3 regions of the Anaerosinus massiliensis genome follow, and region 1 is predicted to be linked to each of the others. Evidence: a T-box and tRNA genes for the amino acid it is inferred to sense, from the RefSeq annotation. Region 1 holds a T-box; the other regions hold tRNA genes.

The links. The T-box of region 1 lies ahead of tyrS (tyrosine--tRNA ligase). A T-box ahead of a tRNA ligase gene usually reads a tRNA of that ligase, here a tRNA-Tyr.
Region 2: it encodes a tRNA-Tyr, which carries the amino acid that the T-box ahead of tyrS (tyrosine--tRNA ligase) is inferred to sense. The anticodon was not compared.
Region 3: it encodes a tRNA-Tyr, which carries the amino acid that the T-box ahead of tyrS (tyrosine--tRNA ligase) is inferred to sense. The anticodon was not compared.

What each region holds. Positions count from the first base shown of each region.
Region 1 covers NZ_LT575483.1:17,029-22,899, forward strand. The annotation lists gene BN6559_RS00115 (N-acetylmuramoyl-L-alanine amidase family protein) at 73-855, opposite strand; gene BN6559_RS00120 (B12-binding domain-containing radical SAM protein) at 952-2,709, shown strand; gene BN6559_RS00125 (TIGR01212 family radical SAM protein) at 2,699-3,640, shown strand; T-box leader at 3,787-4,017, shown strand; gene tyrS (tyrosine--tRNA ligase) at 4,065-5,285, shown strand; gene BN6559_RS00135 (YebC/PmpR family DNA-binding transcriptional regulator) at 5,363-5,871, shown strand, end outside.
Region 2 covers NZ_LT575483.1:522,166-528,036, forward strand. The annotation lists gene BN6559_RS02810 (MFS transporter) at 178-1,377, shown strand; gene lgt (prolipoprotein diacylglyceryl transferase) at 1,550-2,371, shown strand; gene BN6559_RS02820 (glycerol-3-phosphate responsive antiterminator) at 2,416-2,991, opposite strand; tRNA gene BN6559_RS02825 (tRNA-Thr) at 3,191-3,266, shown strand; tRNA gene BN6559_RS02830 (tRNA-Tyr) at 3,277-3,361, shown strand; tRNA gene BN6559_RS02835 (tRNA-Met) at 3,366-3,442, shown strand; gene BN6559_RS02840 (ferritin family protein) at 3,531-3,713, opposite strand; gene BN6559_RS02845 (chemotaxis protein) at 3,849-4,799, opposite strand; gene BN6559_RS02850 (CvfB family protein) at 4,928-5,800, opposite strand; gene rsfS (ribosome silencing factor) at 5,808-5,871, opposite strand, start outside.
Region 3 covers NZ_LT575483.1:3,364,511-3,370,381, forward strand. The annotation lists gene sigH (RNA polymerase sporulation sigma factor SigH) at 1-341, shown strand, start outside; gene pfp (diphosphate--fructose-6-phosphate 1-phosphotransferase) at 643-1,893, shown strand; tRNA gene BN6559_RS16025 (tRNA-Met) at 2,056-2,131, shown strand; tRNA gene BN6559_RS16030 (tRNA-Thr) at 2,211-2,286, shown strand; tRNA gene BN6559_RS16035 (tRNA-Tyr) at 2,297-2,381, shown strand; tRNA gene BN6559_RS16040 (tRNA-Met) at 2,404-2,479, shown strand; tRNA gene BN6559_RS16045 (tRNA-Thr) at 2,504-2,579, shown strand; tRNA gene BN6559_RS16050 (tRNA-Met) at 2,586-2,662, shown strand; gene rpmG (50S ribosomal protein L33) at 2,887-3,036, shown strand; gene secE (preprotein translocase subunit SecE) at 3,091-3,306, shown strand; gene nusG (transcription termination/antitermination protein NusG) at 3,349-3,879, shown strand; gene rplK (50S ribosomal protein L11) at 3,911-4,336, shown strand; gene rplA (50S ribosomal protein L1) at 4,403-5,101, shown strand; ribosomal protein L10 leader region at 5,120-5,267, shown strand; gene rplJ (50S ribosomal protein L10) at 5,289-5,819, shown strand; gene rplL (50S ribosomal protein L7/L12) at 5,870-5,871, shown strand, end outside.

The DNA of each region.
Region 1 (5,871 bases):
TTATACACCAGTAGAATACTAAAACATGCTAAAATTTTAGTATGTTTAGTAAAATTTTATGCTAAAAAATGTTCATACTTTAAAATATCGGACGATTCCATCATAGATACTTTCCGCGATTTTATTACGACCATCTGCACTGGTCAACAGAAGTTCTTCTTCGGGATTGGATATGAACGCCGGTTCAACTAAAATTGCTGGCATTGTTGTATAACGAAGAATATAAAAACTAGCGAATTTAATGCCACGATTTGTTGTATTTAATTCATCTGTTAATGCTTTCTGCACATAGTTTGCAAGTTCAATTGCTTTTTCGTTTCCGTAGTGAAACGTCGTTGTGCCTGAAGCAGTAGAAGTAGAAAATGAATCGTTATGAATGCTTATAAAAATATCAGCTTCTGAATCGTTCGCAGTAACAACACGTTGATTTAATACTTCTTGCCTGCTTAGGTTAGAATAAGATATATCTTGTTCTACGGAGCGCGTCATTATAACGCTTGCACCATTATTTTCGAGCTTTTCTTTTAATAAAATTGCAATTGCTAACGTATTATCTTTTTCCATAGTTCCGGTAGGACCGATTGCTCCAGGATCATTCCCACCATGACCGGCATCAATACAAATAACTTTATCTTGAAGGCGAGCACTTTCTAATTCTTCCACATCGGGAGTTGGAAAATCTGCAGGATTTGTAAGAGAATTTGTTTTTATGGTAGATACATAGATGACCTCATTGCTTGGATCATATAAGGTTTGCCAATTTAGTAAACGTGCTAAACTTTTTATGATAAGAAGTAGATCTTTTGTTGTACGTGGATTTACTGATAATTTTTGTCCATCAACGACAATTCGCATAAATACACCACCTTAACATGAGTTTGGTGTATACTATTAACTTAGAGTATCTTTTGTGCACTTCAATAAAAGCGTCGTAATCTAGGAGGAAAAATTTTGAAAGTTATTTTAACAACATTAAATGCAAAATATACACATTCATCACTTGCTCTTCGTTATCTTAAAGGGTATTGCGGTACAATATGTGATATTGAGATTAAAGAATTTAGTATTAATCATAATATATTAGATATTTTAAGCCAAATATTTGAATCCAAACCGGATGTTGTTGCATTTGCTTGTTACATTTGGAATATAGAAATGACAACTAAATTGGTGAATTTAGTAAAAAAGGTTCTGCCAAATGTAATTATAGTTTGTGGTGGTCCAGAAGTGACTTACCAATCAGACTGTTTCTTAAGTGAGAATCCAAAGGTTGATTATATTGTGCTGGGCGAAGGGGAAGAGACCTTCTATCAGGTGATAAATAAATTGAAAATGGGAGAAACTATAGGAAATCTTCCTGCCTTAACGTATTATAATCAAGCGAATGAGCTTGTAAAAGGGAGTGCTCTAGTTGTAAAAGATCTAAATACAATCCCATTTCCTTATCATGATAAAGATATGATAGGGCTACAAGATAAAATCATTTATTATGAAAGCTCCAGAGGATGCCCTTTTTCATGTCAATATTGTTTATCAAGTGCAACACAGGGAGTTCGTTTCTTTGCCGTTGAGAGAGTGTTAGAAGAGCTGAGTTTTTTTATTCGTCATAATGTTCGACAAGTTAAGTTTGTTGACAGAACATTTAATGCGAAAAAAAATCACTATATGGAAATATTTAAATTTTTAGTAAAGCAACAGTGTAAAACTAATTTTCATTTCGAAATTGCTGCGGATCTTTTAGATGATGAAGTATTGGATGTGCTGGAATTAATGCCAAGTGGACGGATTCAGTTAGAAATAGGCGTGCAGTCTACAAATGCAGTTACATTGAATAAAATTTGTCGGAAAAATGATTGGAATAAAATTTCTTATAATGTAACGAGAATTTTACAGATGCATACAATTCATTTACATTTAGATTTAATTATTGGTCTTCCCAATGAAGATTATCAATCTTTTCAAACTTCTTTTAATGATGTATATAGTCTAAAACCGCACATGTTGCAAATTGGTTTTTTAAAATTATTGAAAGGTTCTGGCATTCGCCAGAATCAAAAGCAACATGGTTATGTATATATGGATACGGCACCATATCAAGTATTAGCAAATCGATATATGTCGTATCATGAAATTAAGAATCTTCATGTTATGGAAGAAGTTTTCGAGCAATATTATAATAGTGGACGATTTAGAAATTCCACCCAATTATTGATTGATTCAAATGGTGGGAATGCTTTTTTATTTTATGAGAAATTAACCGAGTACTGGCAAAAAAGAAATTTACATTTAGTGGCGCATAAAACGAAATCTCTCTATCAATATTTATATGAATTTTGTCAGGAAATGCATCCAGAAAAAATGCAAATTTTAAAAGAAATTTTGAAATTTGATGCATTACTTTCTGATAAAGCCAGCATACGTCCAGAGTTTTTAGAATGGAACGAAAAATATAATAAAACGATATCCGATTTTTGGCGTGAACAAGGTGCTGAGAAATACATTGATGGTTACAAATTTACAACTTGGCGTGATATTAAAAAAAATTATCATATTGAAATTTTTTCGTTTGACATCCTAGCGTTTATCAAAAAAAGAGTGTTCATCTTAAAAAATTGTCCAGTTTTATTTTCGTTTACTGAAGACGAGACAAGTTATTTATTGATAGAAGAGCAAGCGTTTTTACAGGGAGAAGTAGAAAATGTTATATAATGTGTATTCCGATTATTTAAAAGAGCGCTATGGTGAAAAAGTATATAAATTGCCAGTCGGATTGCCAGTTACATGTCCCAATAGGGATGGAAGTTGTGGGGAAGATGGTTGCACTTTTTGTGGTGAAATTGGGGCAGGATATGAAAATTTGCCTGCTGACATGAGTGTGAGCGAGCAACTCTATACAAATAAGGCACATATAAAGCCAAAATATAAGGCAGAAAAGTTTATTGCTTATTTTCAAAATTTCAGTAATACATATCTACCTATTGAAGAATTAAGAAACTATATGGAAGAAGCTTGCCAAGATGATGTTGTTGGAATTGCTCTTGCAACAAGGCCAGATTGTATAAATGACAAATATCTAGAAATGATGGCGGAGATAAAAAGCAAGAAGAATATAGATATTTCTATTGAATTAGGTTTGCAAAGTGTGAATTACCATTCTCTAATCAAGGTAAAACGAGGGCATACTTTAGCTGAATTCTTAGATGCTGTTTATCGAATTAAAAAATATAAGTTGCAAGTATGCGCCCATTTAATTTTGAACTTACCTTGGGATGATAGGATCGATGTAATCGAAGATGCAAAAATTTTATCTGCACTTCAAGTCGATCAGGTAAAATTACATGCTTTATATATTGTAAAGGGCACACAAATGGCATATGAATATGAATCTGGCCAGTTAGACCTCATTTCAAGAGAAGAATATATTGAACGGGTGATTTTGTTTCTGGAATATTTAAATAAAGATATTGTTGTGCAAAGACTCATTGGACGGGCTCCAGAAAGTAATACTTTATTTAGCAATTGGAAGACTGGATGGTGGAAAATTCGTGATACAATTACAAAACTTATGGAAGAACGTACCACATATCAGGGGCGGCTTTGTAATTATTTAAATGGGCCTGCATTAAAAAAATATAGATGAGTTAATAAGTCGAAGCAAGTGGGTTTAGGAAGAAAAATACTTGTCTAAACGCTATCATGTATTTCTAGATTGCTAAAATATGATTTTATAACCGTTCGGCGATTGACATTATAATTTCAAATGAGTATAATTTATTCTAATATTAAATAAATGCGATGAATAGGATAAGTAAATTTGTATTACTTTTTAGAGAGCTATGGGTGGGTGCAACATAGTAGGTATGCAGATTGAAATACCCCGATGAGCAGTAGACTGAAAAATTTGGAGTTTAGTAGGTTGATACCGGATGGCTGCCGTTATAAGCTGCAAAGTTTTATTTGTGTGTAACAAATATTAATTTGGGTGGTACCACGGGTTAATTGTAGCTCGTCCCTATTTGAGGGACGAGTTTTTTGTTTATAAATTTATAATTGGAGGGATTTTTGTGAACGTTATCGATACTTTAAAAGAGCGTGGATTTATTGCACAAATGACACATGAGGAAGAAATTGTAGAATTATTTAAAAATGAAAGAGTTACTTTTTATATTGGATTTGACCCAACTGCAGATAGTTTACATGTAGGTCACTTTTTAGGCATGATGGTGATGGCTCATTTACAACGTGCAGGGCATCGTCCTATTTGTTTGATTGGAGGCGGGACAGGTACTGTCGGTGATCCATCAGGTAAAACGGATATGCGTAAAATGTTGACAAATGAGCAAATCGAACATAACTGTAATTGTTTTAAGAAACAAATGCAAAGATTTATCGATTTTACTGATGATAAGGCACTGATGTTAAATAATGCGGAATGGCTTTTGAAATTGAATTACGTAGAATTGTTACGAAATGTCGGTGCACATTTTTCTGTCAATCGAATGCTCACAGCAGAATGCTATAAACAAAGAATGGAAAAAGGTCTAACTTTTTTGGAGTTTAATTATATGATCATGCAGGCCTATGATTTTTGGGAGCTTAATAATAGATGCAATTGTAAATTGCAAATGGGCGGAGATGATCAGTGGTCTAACATTATCGCAGGGGTAGAATTAATTCGACGCAAAGAAGGAAAGCCTGCATATGGATTAACATTTCAACTTCTTACAACCAGTGAAGGTAAAAAAATGGGGAAAACAGAAAAAGGTGCTTTGTGGCTTGATCCAGAAAAAACTTCTCCATATGAATTTTATCAATATTGGCGTAATATTGCCGATGCGGATGTTGAAAAATGCTTAGCATTATTAACCTTTTTACCAATGGATGAAGTAAGACGATTGGGACAATTAAAAGATAAAGAAATTAATGAAGCAAAAAAAGTTTTAGCTTATGAAGTGACAAATTTAATTCATGGTCAAGCAGAAGCTGAACAAGCCAAGCAAGCAGCGGAAGCTTTGTTTGCGGGAGTTGGAAGCTTAGATCATGCTCCTACAATCAAAATTAAGGCAGAGGATATTGGAAACAAATTATTAGATTTGTTAACGAAAGAACAAGTTTTTGCTTCTAAAAGTGAAGGGCGGAGGTTAATTACACAGGGTGGAATATCGATTCAAGACGAAAAAATAACGGATATTGAGTTTATTTTGACAAGAGAATTATTCAAGGATCAAAGTTTGTTAATAAAGAAGGGTAAGAAAAAGTATTATCGTATTATAATTGAAGGATGATGGCAGTCTTTTGCGCAGTCATAAATAATATGATAAAATTAACAATGCTAATTTTTAATTAAGGGAGCGGTATTTTTATGTCAGGACATTCTAAATGGGCGAATATTAAACACAAAAAAGGAAAAATGGATGCTGTCCGAGGAAAGGTTACTACAAAAATCGGTCGTGAGATTACGGTCGCAGTTAGAATGGGTGGAAGTGATCCTACTGGGAATATGAAATTAAAACTCGCTTTAGCAAAAGCTAAGGCGAATAATGTACCCAAGGATAATATTCAAAGAGCAATTCAAAAAGGCTTGGGTGCAGTAGATGGAAACAATTATGAAGAAATGACTTATGAGGGGTATGGGCCGGCTGGTAGCGCTGTTATGATAGAAGTTATGACCGATAATCGCAATCGTACTGCTGCTGATATTCGGCACATTTTTTCGAAAAATGGTGGAAACCTCGGTGAAACTGGATGTGTTGGGTGGATGTTTAAGAAAAAAAGCGTTTTTGTAATAGAGAAAGAAGTATTTAATGATGAAGAAGCATTAATGATGCTTGCATTAGATGCTGGCGCTGAAGATTTTAAAGTGGAAGATGA
Region 2 (5,871 bases), 510 kb from region 1:
CACTGCATCTTAGTTGTAAAAAATTCAAAAACAATTTTATCTGCTCATCTTTGTGAAATTTATGCATTGCAGAATTATATAGTAGACTTATGATTTATTATCATATATATTATACAAAGAATCCCAAATCAATAATCTACTCAAAAAATGACATAAATATAATGGAGATGCTACCATATGCAAACTAAAAGATCCCAGTCCATCATCGTTATATCTTTCATTACCGCATCATGCCTCATAGGAGATTCTATGCTTTACGTGGTCTTACCAACACATTGGAAAGACATGGGATTAGACTCTTTATGGCAAGTCGGAATTATTTTATCTGTAAATCGGCTGGTACGCCTGCCACTCAATCCCTTCGTCAGCTATTTATATAAAAAATTAAGTGCGCGAACTGGAATTTTAATTGCTATATTTTTAACCGTGTTAACGACAAGCAGTTATGGTATCATCTCTAATTTTCTTTTATTTATTTTGGTTCGCTGTCTCTGGGGGCTAGCCTGGACGTTTTTACGATTAGGTGCATACTTTACAATTCTTGATATCGCTACAGATCTCAATCGTGGCAAATTAATGGGTTTATATAATGGTCTTTACCGACTCGGTAGCCTTTTCGGTATGCTGCTAGGCGGGTTTCTATCCGATATCATCGGGGTACGCAGTACAGCGCTTTGGTTTGCAGCACTTTCAGCATGCTGTATTCCCGTTGTCTTCTTCTGCGTAAAAAAATCATCTAAAGGAATGATTGCTGAAGCAGCGAAAAAAGAAGTACAATTTTCATTTTTTAAAAATTTAGATATTCTTTCCATCCTATGTGTAGGCATGCTGATTGCTATGATCTATCAAGGGATGTTTACCTCAACATTAAGTTACTTAATTGAAATCCACAATACCTCTGCAATCTCTTGGGGAAGTTTTCTTATCGGCGCCGCTTCACTAGGTGGAGTCGTACAGGCGATTCGTTGGCTTTGGGAACCATTCCTCGCACCTAAAATAGGCAGCTTAACAGACGGCATCCACGGGCGCTATCCTTTATTCTTGGTATCAACCGGTATTGCAAGTATTCTCTTTGCCGTCATACCCTTCCAACTACCAACTTTGCTATGGTTTTTCTTCATTATGATTCTCCAAATCACAGCAACCTCATTAACAACGATAGCAGACGCATTAGCCGCCGATGCGGCAACAAACTCTGCAAAAGTGAAAGTTATGACACTATATTCATTGCTCATTGACTTTGGTGCTGCACTAGGCCCTATGCTTGCCTACTTTGCAAACCAATATATCCATCCATATGCGTCATATTGGGGAGCTTCATTTCTCTTATTTGCGATTACGTTAATCTATGCAACTAAGATAAAGCAACCTACATAGATTATAGCAAACTTTCCAAACAAAATTACACCAAATTACATTTGTAGCCGCTTACATAAATGAAATCTGATTTAAAATTCAAGCACGAAAAGTGCTGAATTGCTTATTATAAAATTATCTTCTATAATATGAAGCATACCTTTACACAATTTCGAAAATTCTAGGAGGCAATATGTATCAGTATCTTTTTTTTATTGGGGATTTTCCCATTCGTGCTTATGGCTTAGTCTTAAGCATGAGTATTATACTCGCTACTGGTGTAGCCTACTTTTTGGCAAAACAGGACGGACGCTGGCATAATCACATTGTGGATATGGGAATCTACTGCGGTCTTGGTGGTATCATAGGTGCAAGGTTATGGGATGTGTTCTTTTTTGATTGGGGCTATTATCAACACCATATCACTGAAATTTTTAATGTTTGGCAAGGGGGCATGGCAATTCAAGGTGGTATCGTGTTGGGAGCAATCGTCGGTATTCTTTATACCAGACATCATAAAATCGATACCTGGGCATTAGCAGATATTATTGCACCTGCTATCATTTTAGGACAAGCGATTGGGCGTATCGCAAATCTTTTAAACGGAGATGCATTTGGTGCACCAACAGGATCGTCTTATGGTATTATTTATCCGTCTACTACGCTTGCATATCAAACCTACGGCAATCAACCCTTATGGCCAGCGGAAATTTGGGAAGGTCAAATCGATATTATTATCTTTGCAATCCTTCTTATTTTCCGTACGACATCTCATGCGAAAGGACAAGTTTTTATTCTTTACACGATGTTGTATTCTTTGGCACGTTTCTTCTTAGAATATTTGCGTGGCGATTACACAAACCAAGTTTTAGGTCTAACAATCAAATCTGCTCAAATGACGAGTTTGATTGTCTTTTTCATTGGACTTGCATGTTTTATCTACTGTGGTTACAAACACAAATCAGTACCGCCCTCTGCAGTGACAACGAAAAAAACAAACAAACGCATCAAGTAAATAAACGGAGTCATTGTACTGCAACATACAATGACTCCGTTTATTTATTCCCATAATTCTTTTTTACTCGTACTCACTGCCTGTATCCCATTTTTTAATGCGGCTTCTACATCTCCAAGCGTATGCATCAAACCACCTGCAAGAATTGGCAGCCCCGTTTCTTTGACCAACTCTTCAACAATTGATTTTGGAATAGATGCCGGCAAAACTTCTACTGCATCCGGTTTAGATGTTTTAAGTAAATGAATGCCTGATTTTAACGCTTCTGAATCCATGACAAACAACCGTTGAATCACAATCATACCTTCTTCACGGGCAAATTTTACTAATTGTGGTTTCGTCGTAATTGCACCATTTACCCCCAATCTAGCAAGATATTGAATGCCCGATCGATCTTTTCCAATGCCACCCAACAAATCTAAATGAACTAAAACCCGTTTATTATACTTCTTAGCTTCTTTAATGATTGAAGGCAATATGATAATATCACCAAATAATAATATAATACTTGCTGCCTTTGTATTTGCCAGTGCAAATTTAAAATCATCTACATTCCTAACTGAAGGGATAATTACACTTTCTTTAAATAATATTTCACAAATACTTTTCCGTATCATCATTCACATACAACTTTCTATAAAATATTTTCTATAAATAATAAACTTCGGCATATTTTAATCTTTTCCTTTCTATCTATTATGATAAAATACGATAAAATTATATAAAAAACAAATTTATCGCTAAATATGTCAATATTTCAAAAAAAATGATTGACGTATCAATTTTATTCTACTATAATGAATATTGTCGTTAAGACGTGCTGGTGTAGCTCAATTGGTAGAGCAACTGACTTGTAATCAGTAGGTTGGGGGTTCAAGTCCTCTCGCCAGCTCCATTTAAATCAAGGATGGGTTCCCGAGTGGCTAAAGGGAGCAGACTGTAAATCTGCCGGCTCTGCCTTCGTTGGTTCGAATCCAACCCCATCCACCATTTTGGCGGCGTAGCTCAGTTGGCTAGAGCATGCGGTTCATACCCGCAGTGTCCGGAGTTCAAATCTCTGCGCCGCCACCATAATGAATTTTTACTCACATATACTGTGAGTTTTTTTATTACAATAAATAAGAAAGAGAACAATTTTTTAAATTGTTCTCTTTCTTATTTATTGTCTTTTTAATGCTTCTTTTAATTTTACTGCGTGAAGTGCTTCACCTTCAGCAAAGTGCTTAAACATTTTAGCAATCTCTTCATCATGAACATGGTCAGCAAATTCCTGATAATCTCTTACCATTTCTTGTTTAGCTTCTAAAGTATTTTCAAGCATAGCTTTGATATCACAATTCATAAATACACCTCCTAATAAAATAGTATAGGCGCTATTCAATTATTTTATTTATTTCATCGCATTTGTTTCCATACAAAAAGCAAGCAGCGAATTGCCTCACTGCTTGCTTTAATCATACTTTAGTAATATTAAAAGTTATTCCGCTACTGCTACTGATTTTTCCCCAAAAATCAACTCATCCACCAAAGAAATCAATTGTCCAATCTCCGGTTTAGAAATCTGACCATTCGCACCAATTGCATCACCCTTACGGCGTGTCTCTTCATTAATTAACGAAGAGAAAAATACCACTGGGACTTCACGTAACGCTGAATTCGCACGAATGAGCGTCAGTAAATGGTGTCCATCCATTTGCGGCATTTCGATATCTGAGATGATCATACTCACATTGTCTTCCACTGGTGTCGTACTATTTGCAATTTCAGCTAATGCGTTCCACGCCAATTGCCCATTGCTATAATCTTTTGTCATTTTATAGCCAGCTTCATGCAAAGTACTCACCAGTAACTCACGCAGCATTGGAGAGTCTTCTGCTATCACGATATGCTGGTCGGCGCGTTTCGTTTTTATATCTTGATTCGTTTCCTCGAAAGTAGATAACTTTATATTAACTTCTGGATTAATCTCAGCAATGATTTTTTCAAAATCTAATAAAAGTACAATTTTATCAGACATTTTTATGACACCAACAACCATTGCATTATCGCCAACATTTGGAGCAGGTTCCATATCTGTCCAAGAAATACGATGAATACGAGATACATTGTCAACTAAGAATCCCATATTGTATCCATTAATTTCCGTTACAATAATATTTTTAGGTTCCTGTTCTCCGCCTTCTTTTAAACAGCGTGGCAAATTCACCAAAGGCATAACACGACCACGCAATGTAAATAAACCATCTACGTATGGATGCACTTGCGGCATTTTTGTTACAGGTACTTTTGTAATAACCTCACGAACTTTGGCAACATTGATTCCATAATTCACTGCACCAATGTTAAATTCTACAATTTCAAATTCATTTGTACCTGTTTCCAATAAAATCCCTTTTTTATCACCAATATTAGTATTTGTATCGTTCATATAAGTTCCTCCATTTCAAATGCAAACTCAATTATTTATTCCATCATCATCATGAATTGCCAAGTTATAGTATACTTTTCGCTACTCTTTTTATAAAATCCTGCAATCTTTGACATATTATCAAGAAATTACGATTGATCTTTCAAATACGTCCATCCATCGCGCTGTTCAATTTTACCGCTTTTCATTAAGGAACCCAATGCGCGTTTGAAAGCAGCTTTACTAATGTTGAATTTGTCTTTAATGACTTCGGGAGAAGCCGAATCACTGTAAGGCATTTTCCCACCACGTTCATTTAATATATGCAGAATATTTTCTACATCTTCAGGAATTGCCTTTTCCTTGATTGGACGCATAGAAACATTGATACGTCCATCCTCACGTAAAAAAGTTACACGCGCTGTAATTTCTTCGCCGACTTTAGGACGTTCTGTGATTTCACCATTATCCATAAAAGCAATATATCGTTCATCTGTAAAAATAAATGCGCCTTGATCCGTATAATTATAAACTGTGCCATGTATCATATCGCCAATATTTACCTGAGCAGGCTTTGAAGCACGCCGAATTTCATCCTCTACTTCCATCGTAACGGCCAATCTTCCAGATTTATCACGATACAACTTGGCCCATACCACTTCACCAATTTGTACCTTACCACGCATACCAGCAAACGGCATAAAGATACCCCGTTCTGCTCCTACATCGACGAAAGCACCATCTTTACTCACATTGATGATTTTTAATTTTGCGATTTGGCCCTCTTTCATTTTAGGTATTCGCATACTTGCGGTTAAACGTCCTTTAGGGTCAAGATATAAAAAAACTTCTACCTCTTCACCAATTTCCACCGGGCGGATCTGTTGTGTTTTATGCAATAGAATATCGTCAGAAGTATTGCCCGTCATCGCATCCAAGAATGCACCCATTTCACTCATTCTGACTACTTTTAATGTTTCAACAGTACTGGGTTTTAATTTTATTATTTTATTATTTTCCATCGTTAAATCAATCCTCAAACTGCACTGCAGGTGCATCACCCCAAAGGCGTTCTAAATTATAAAACTGTCGT
Region 3 (5,871 bases), 3.3 Mb from region 1:
TGCTGGATGTTTTATCTGGTTCAAAGATTTCTGATCCGGAAGAACTTGTGATCAGTCGCGAAGAATTTATTGATATCGAAGCTAAAATGGGACAAATCTTGAGTGATCTTGAATGGAAAGTATTGATGTCCTATCTTGATGGGAAATCCTATCAAGAGATTGCTGTAGAACTTGATCGACATGTAAAGTCAATTGATAATGCACTGCAGCGTGTAAAACGTAAATTAGAACGTTATTTAGATAATCGCGGTGATGATGCAGATGTCAATAGCGTTTATAATGGGTTAACTAATATTAACAAACAATTGCATGGATTGTGTGGCGGACTCGGTGATAATTAAAAATGCTATCTGACTTCATAAGTCAGGTAGCATTTTTACGGTTCGCTTGCTTTTTGACGCATCAATTTTCATTGAAAGAATAGGGGATTAAACGAAGAAATAATATAAATTTTTTATATTATGAAGGAATCTATTATTTATACGGAGAATACTTAAGCATATTCAAATATATTTAGAAAATTAATAATATTCTAAATATATTATTTTTTGGTGCTCAATTACATAATGGTTTCGTTCTATCATATGGTTTATTCAGATAGGATACTTGGTCTTATAATTTTATTATTTTTAGGGGGAAGTTATGTACAAATCGAGTAAAAATGTAATTGCAATTGTCTGCGGAGGTGGTCCGGCGCCTGGAATTAACAGTGTTATAAGTGCTGTTACCATGGAAGCAAGAAAAAATTGTTGGGACGTAATTGGCATTTACGATGGATTTTCACGATTGGCAAGGGGGGAAAAGAAATTTGTTCACTTAAATTATGATTTAGTAAGTCGAATACACTTAACGGGCGGATGCATTTTGCAAATGTCGCGTTTTAATCCAACGAAACAAGAAGATGATTTAAAAAGAGTTGTAGACACGCTAACCGAACTTGGTGTAACGCACCTTGTTACAATTGGGGGTGACGATACTGCTTTTAGTTCATCCAAAGTTGCTGAATATGCGGCAGTTATTGGCAGAACAATTCATGTTGTGCATGTACCAAAAACAATAGATAATGATTTGCCTTTGCCAGAAGGTATACCGACATTTGGATTTGAAACAGCCAGAGCGCTTGGTACTATGGTACTGGAAAATTTAATGGAAGATGCTAGAACTACGAATAATCGCTGGTATTTTGGAATCGCTATGGGGCGCACAGCGGGGCATTTGGCACTTGGTATGGGAAAGTCAGCCGGAGCAATTATTACGATTATTCCGGAAGAATTCAGTGCGCCTAAAATCAGATTGCAACAAGTCATTGACATGTTGACATGCTCGATGGTAAAACGCTATTTGACTGGTCGGAATTATGGCGTTGCTGTTATAGCCGAAGGTGTTATTGAAAAAATTGCTGAAGAAGATTTCGTAGCACTCGGCGATCTCTGCTTGGATGAGCATGGACATATCCGCTATTCAGAACTTGATTTTGGTGAAGTATTAAAGAAAGAAGTTGCAAAAGAGCTGGCTAAAATTGGTGTGAAAATTACAATTGTTGATAAAGAAATTGGTTACGAGCTGCGTTGTGCACCGCCTATTTCTTATGATATTGATTATACACGTTCACTTGGGTATGCAGCTGTTCGCTTTCTAATGAATGGCGATAGCGCAGCTATGATCTCCATTCAAAACAATGAAACTGTACCACTTTATTTTAAAGATTTGCGTGATCCAGAAACAGGTAAGACTCTTGTAAGAAGAGTGAATGTCAATGCAATGAACTATAAAATTGCAAAAGAGTTTATGATTCGTTTAGTAGAAGAGGATTTGCAAGATGCAAGTCTGGCGAACGCGTTTAAGATGACAATTGAGGAATTTAAATCAAAATACAGCTATTTGTTTGCTTAAGAATAAATAAAATACGAGTTGTGTACACAGCTCGTATTTTATTTTTGTAAGGCAGTATATTTGTTTTAAAATAGTATATATTATTTATTATATAAAAACACTTTACAAATCAATTGAACTATGATAACATTACTTATTGTCACCGGTTGGTAGATATTTAATCGCGGGGTGGAGCAGTTGGTAGCTCGTCGGGCTCATAACCCGAAGGTCACAAGTTCGAGTCTTGTCCCCGCAACCAAATTACTTTTCAAAAAGTGATTTAAAAAAAGTTGTTGACAAACCGTAGAAAAGTTTGTATAATAAATAATGTTCTTAAGGCTGGTGTAGCTCAATTGGTAGAGCAACTGACTTGTAATCAGTAGGTTGGGGGTTCAAGTCCTCTCGCCAGCTCCAGTTGAATCATGGATGGGTTCCCGAGTGGCTAAAGGGAGCAGACTGTAAATCTGCCGGCTCTGCCTTCGTTGGTTCGAATCCAACCCCATCCACCATTTTAACTTTATATTTTAATATCGCGGGGTGGAGCAGTTGGTAGCTCGTCGGGCTCATAACCCGAAGGTCACAAGTTCGAGTCTTGTCCCCGCAACCAAGTAATCTAAAAAAGTTAGTGATCGCTGATGTAGCTCAGTCGGTAGAGCGTATCCTTGGTAAGGATAAGGTCACCGGTTCAATCCCGGTCATTAGCTCCATAATATGGCGGCGTAGCTCAGTTGGCTAGAGCATGCGGTTCATACCCGCAGTGTCCGGAGTTCAAATCTCTGCGCCGCCACCAAATAAATAACAAAAAACCCCTGTGTGGGGTTTTTATTTTATGTATTTGGGTAAGACTATAAAAATACATAAAATAATGAAAAGTAACGATTAACGATTATTTAACAGTAAATACAAAACTTAAAATGTTGCATTGATTTTATTGACAGCTTATGCTAAGTGTGATAAATTATATTAGTGACATTTTGAAATGTAGTATATTTACTGGCAAGAGGGGTGCATAGGATGCGTAATGCAGTTACATTGGCTTGCGTTGAATGTAAACAGCGTAATTATCAGACCAATAAAAACAAAAAAAATGACCCAGATAGATTAGAATTCAATAAATACTGCAAGTTTTGTAAGAAACACACGTTACACAAAGAAACGAAGTAATTATAACTTCGAATCTTGTGTTCCGCGTGGCAGTATAATGGGGATGTGAAAAGATTGGCTACTGAAGAGTCGGCTGTACAGTCTGAAGGATCAAGCGTAATAGGGTTTTTTCGTGAAGTTAAATCTGAAGTGAAAAAAGTATCATGGCCTGACAAAAAAGAACTTGTAACGTATACAGGCGTAGTTTTTGTTACTGTGGTTTTTATTTCAATTCTGATTTGGCTTTGTGATACTGTGTTTGCTAAAATGCTCGAAGTCATTCTACGATAAGGCGGCTAAGGGGGTGGGGGACGTAGTTTCGTCCCTTAAGTGATGGAATCAGAAAAAAAATGGTATGTAATCCATACATATTCTGGATATGAAAACAAAGTAAAAGCAAATCTTGAACGGAAAGTTCATTCGATGGGTATGGAAGATGAAATATTTCGTGTAGTTGTACCTATGGAAGATGAAGTTGAACATAAAGATGGCAAGAAAAAAATTACGAAAAAGAAAGTTTTCCCTGGATATGCATTGGTTGAAATGATTGTTAGTGATAGATCTTGGTATATTGTTCGCAATACACCAGGTGTTACCGGGTTTGTTGGTTCTGGAACTAAACCTATACCGCTCACTGATACTGAAGTGAAACGTATTCTTAAATCTATGGGAATTGAAGAACTTAAACCTAGCTTTGACATTGAAGTTGGGCAAGCTGTTCACATTAACTCTGGCGCTTTTGAAAATTTTGCGGCCACGGTTACAGAAATAAGTCCTGAACGTAGTAAAATTAAAGTTTTAGTTAATATGTTTGGACGTGAAACTCCGGTTGAATTGGAGTTTAGCCAAGTTGAGAAAATTTAATTTGGTTTTATATTAAGGAGGTGTAATATATATGGCTAAAAAAGTTGTTAAGCTTGTAAAATTACAAGTGCCTGCTGGGAAAGCTACTCCAGCGCCTCCAGTTGGTCCTGCACTAGGTCAAGCTGGTGTTAATATTATGGCTTTTGTTAAAGAATTTAATGAAAGAACTGCTCAACAGGGTGGTTTGATTATTCCAGTTGAAATTACGGTTTTTGAGGATAGATCCTTTACATTTATCACAAAAACTCCTCCAGCTGCTGTACTTTTGAAAAAGGCTGCTGGTATTGAAACTGCGTCTGGCGAACCTAATAAGAAAAAAGTTGCTAAATTGCCACGTGCAAAAGCAATCGAAATCGCTGAAAGCAAAATGCAGGATTTGAATGCTGCTAGCATTGAAGCTGCTACTCGTATGATCGAAGGTACAGCTCGTAGCATGGGTATAGAAATCGTTGATTAAATTTTAATTTTGATGCTATACTCGTGGGAGGGAAAACCGCTATTACCACGAAAGGGGAAAAAAGAAATGCCTAAATTTGGTAAAAAATATCAAGAAGCTGCAAAGCTAATTGAAGATAAATTTTATGATGCTGATGAAGCTGTTGATTTGGTGAAAAAGACTGCTACAGCTAAATTTGATGAAACTGTTGAAGTTGCTGTGAAATTAGGTGTAGATCCTAAACATGCTGATCAACAAGTTCGTGGTGCCGTTGTGTTACCACATGGTACAGGCAAAAGCAAACGCGTATTGGTGTTTGCGAAAGGTGACAAAGTGAAAGAAGCAGAAGCAGCTGGTGCTGATTTTGTTGGTTCTGATGAACTTGTTACGAAAATTCAAGGAGGCTGGGCTGATTTTGATGTCGCTGTAGCTACTCCTGATATGATGGGTACAGTAGGTCGCCTTGGTAAAATACTTGGACCTAGAGGCTTAATGCCAAATCCTAAAGTTGGTACTGTAACTTTGGATCTTACCCGTGCTATTAATGAAATTAAAGCAGGTAAAATCGAATACCGTACTGATAAAGCTGGGAATATCCATGCGCCTATCGGTAAGGCTTCATTCGAAGCTGGCAAGTTGTTAGAAAACTTCCAGACCTTAATTGATACATTGAATAAAGTGAAACCTGCCGCTGCAAAAGGCCAATACATGCGCTCTATTACTGTGAGCACAACAATGGGTCCTGGCGTTAAGGTGAATCCGCTAAAAGTTTCCGCAAAAGCCTAAAAGGGCTTTTAACAACTTAATATTTTAACTATTAGGCTGTAGAAAGCAGGTGCTCTTTTGGAGAGTATAATGGACTTGTCCGCCTGCCGAGGTCGGAGTTTTAGCATAGCTTAGGCTTATTGCAACCTCTGACGTTCTTAGTCAGAGGTTGTTTTATTGTTTTTATCTGAGGAAGGGGGTGTAGTTTATGGCTGTAACTTCAGCAAAACAAGCGGTTGTCGCTGAGTTGAAAGAAAAACTTAGTACAGCACAAGGTGCCGTTTTGACATCTTATCGTGGTTTAACTGTTGCTCAAGATACAAAACTTCGTAGCAAATTACGTGAAGCGGGTGTTTCATATAGTGTAGTAAAAAACACAATGACTCGTATTGCGGCTAATGAAGCTGGTATCGAAGGCTTAGATCAATATTTAGAAGGTACAACTGCATTAGCAGTGTCCGCAAGTGATCCAGTAGCTCCAGCAAAAGTCATTTCTGAGTTTATAAAAGAAAATAAACTTGAAAGCTTGGAAATTAAAGCTGGTTTAGTTGAAGGTAAAGTAATTGATACCGAAGCGGTTAAAGCACTTGCTGCTTTACCTGCACGCGAAGTACTTATTGCACAAGTTCTTGCTGGTATGCAATCACCGATTGCCGGATTTGTCAATGTATTGCAAGGTTCTATTCGCAATGTGGTTTATGCGCTTGACGCGGTTCGTCAACAAAAAGAATCTGCATGATTCTTTTAGAATGAAAATAAATGAATTAAAATTTTGGAGGTATATTTATAAT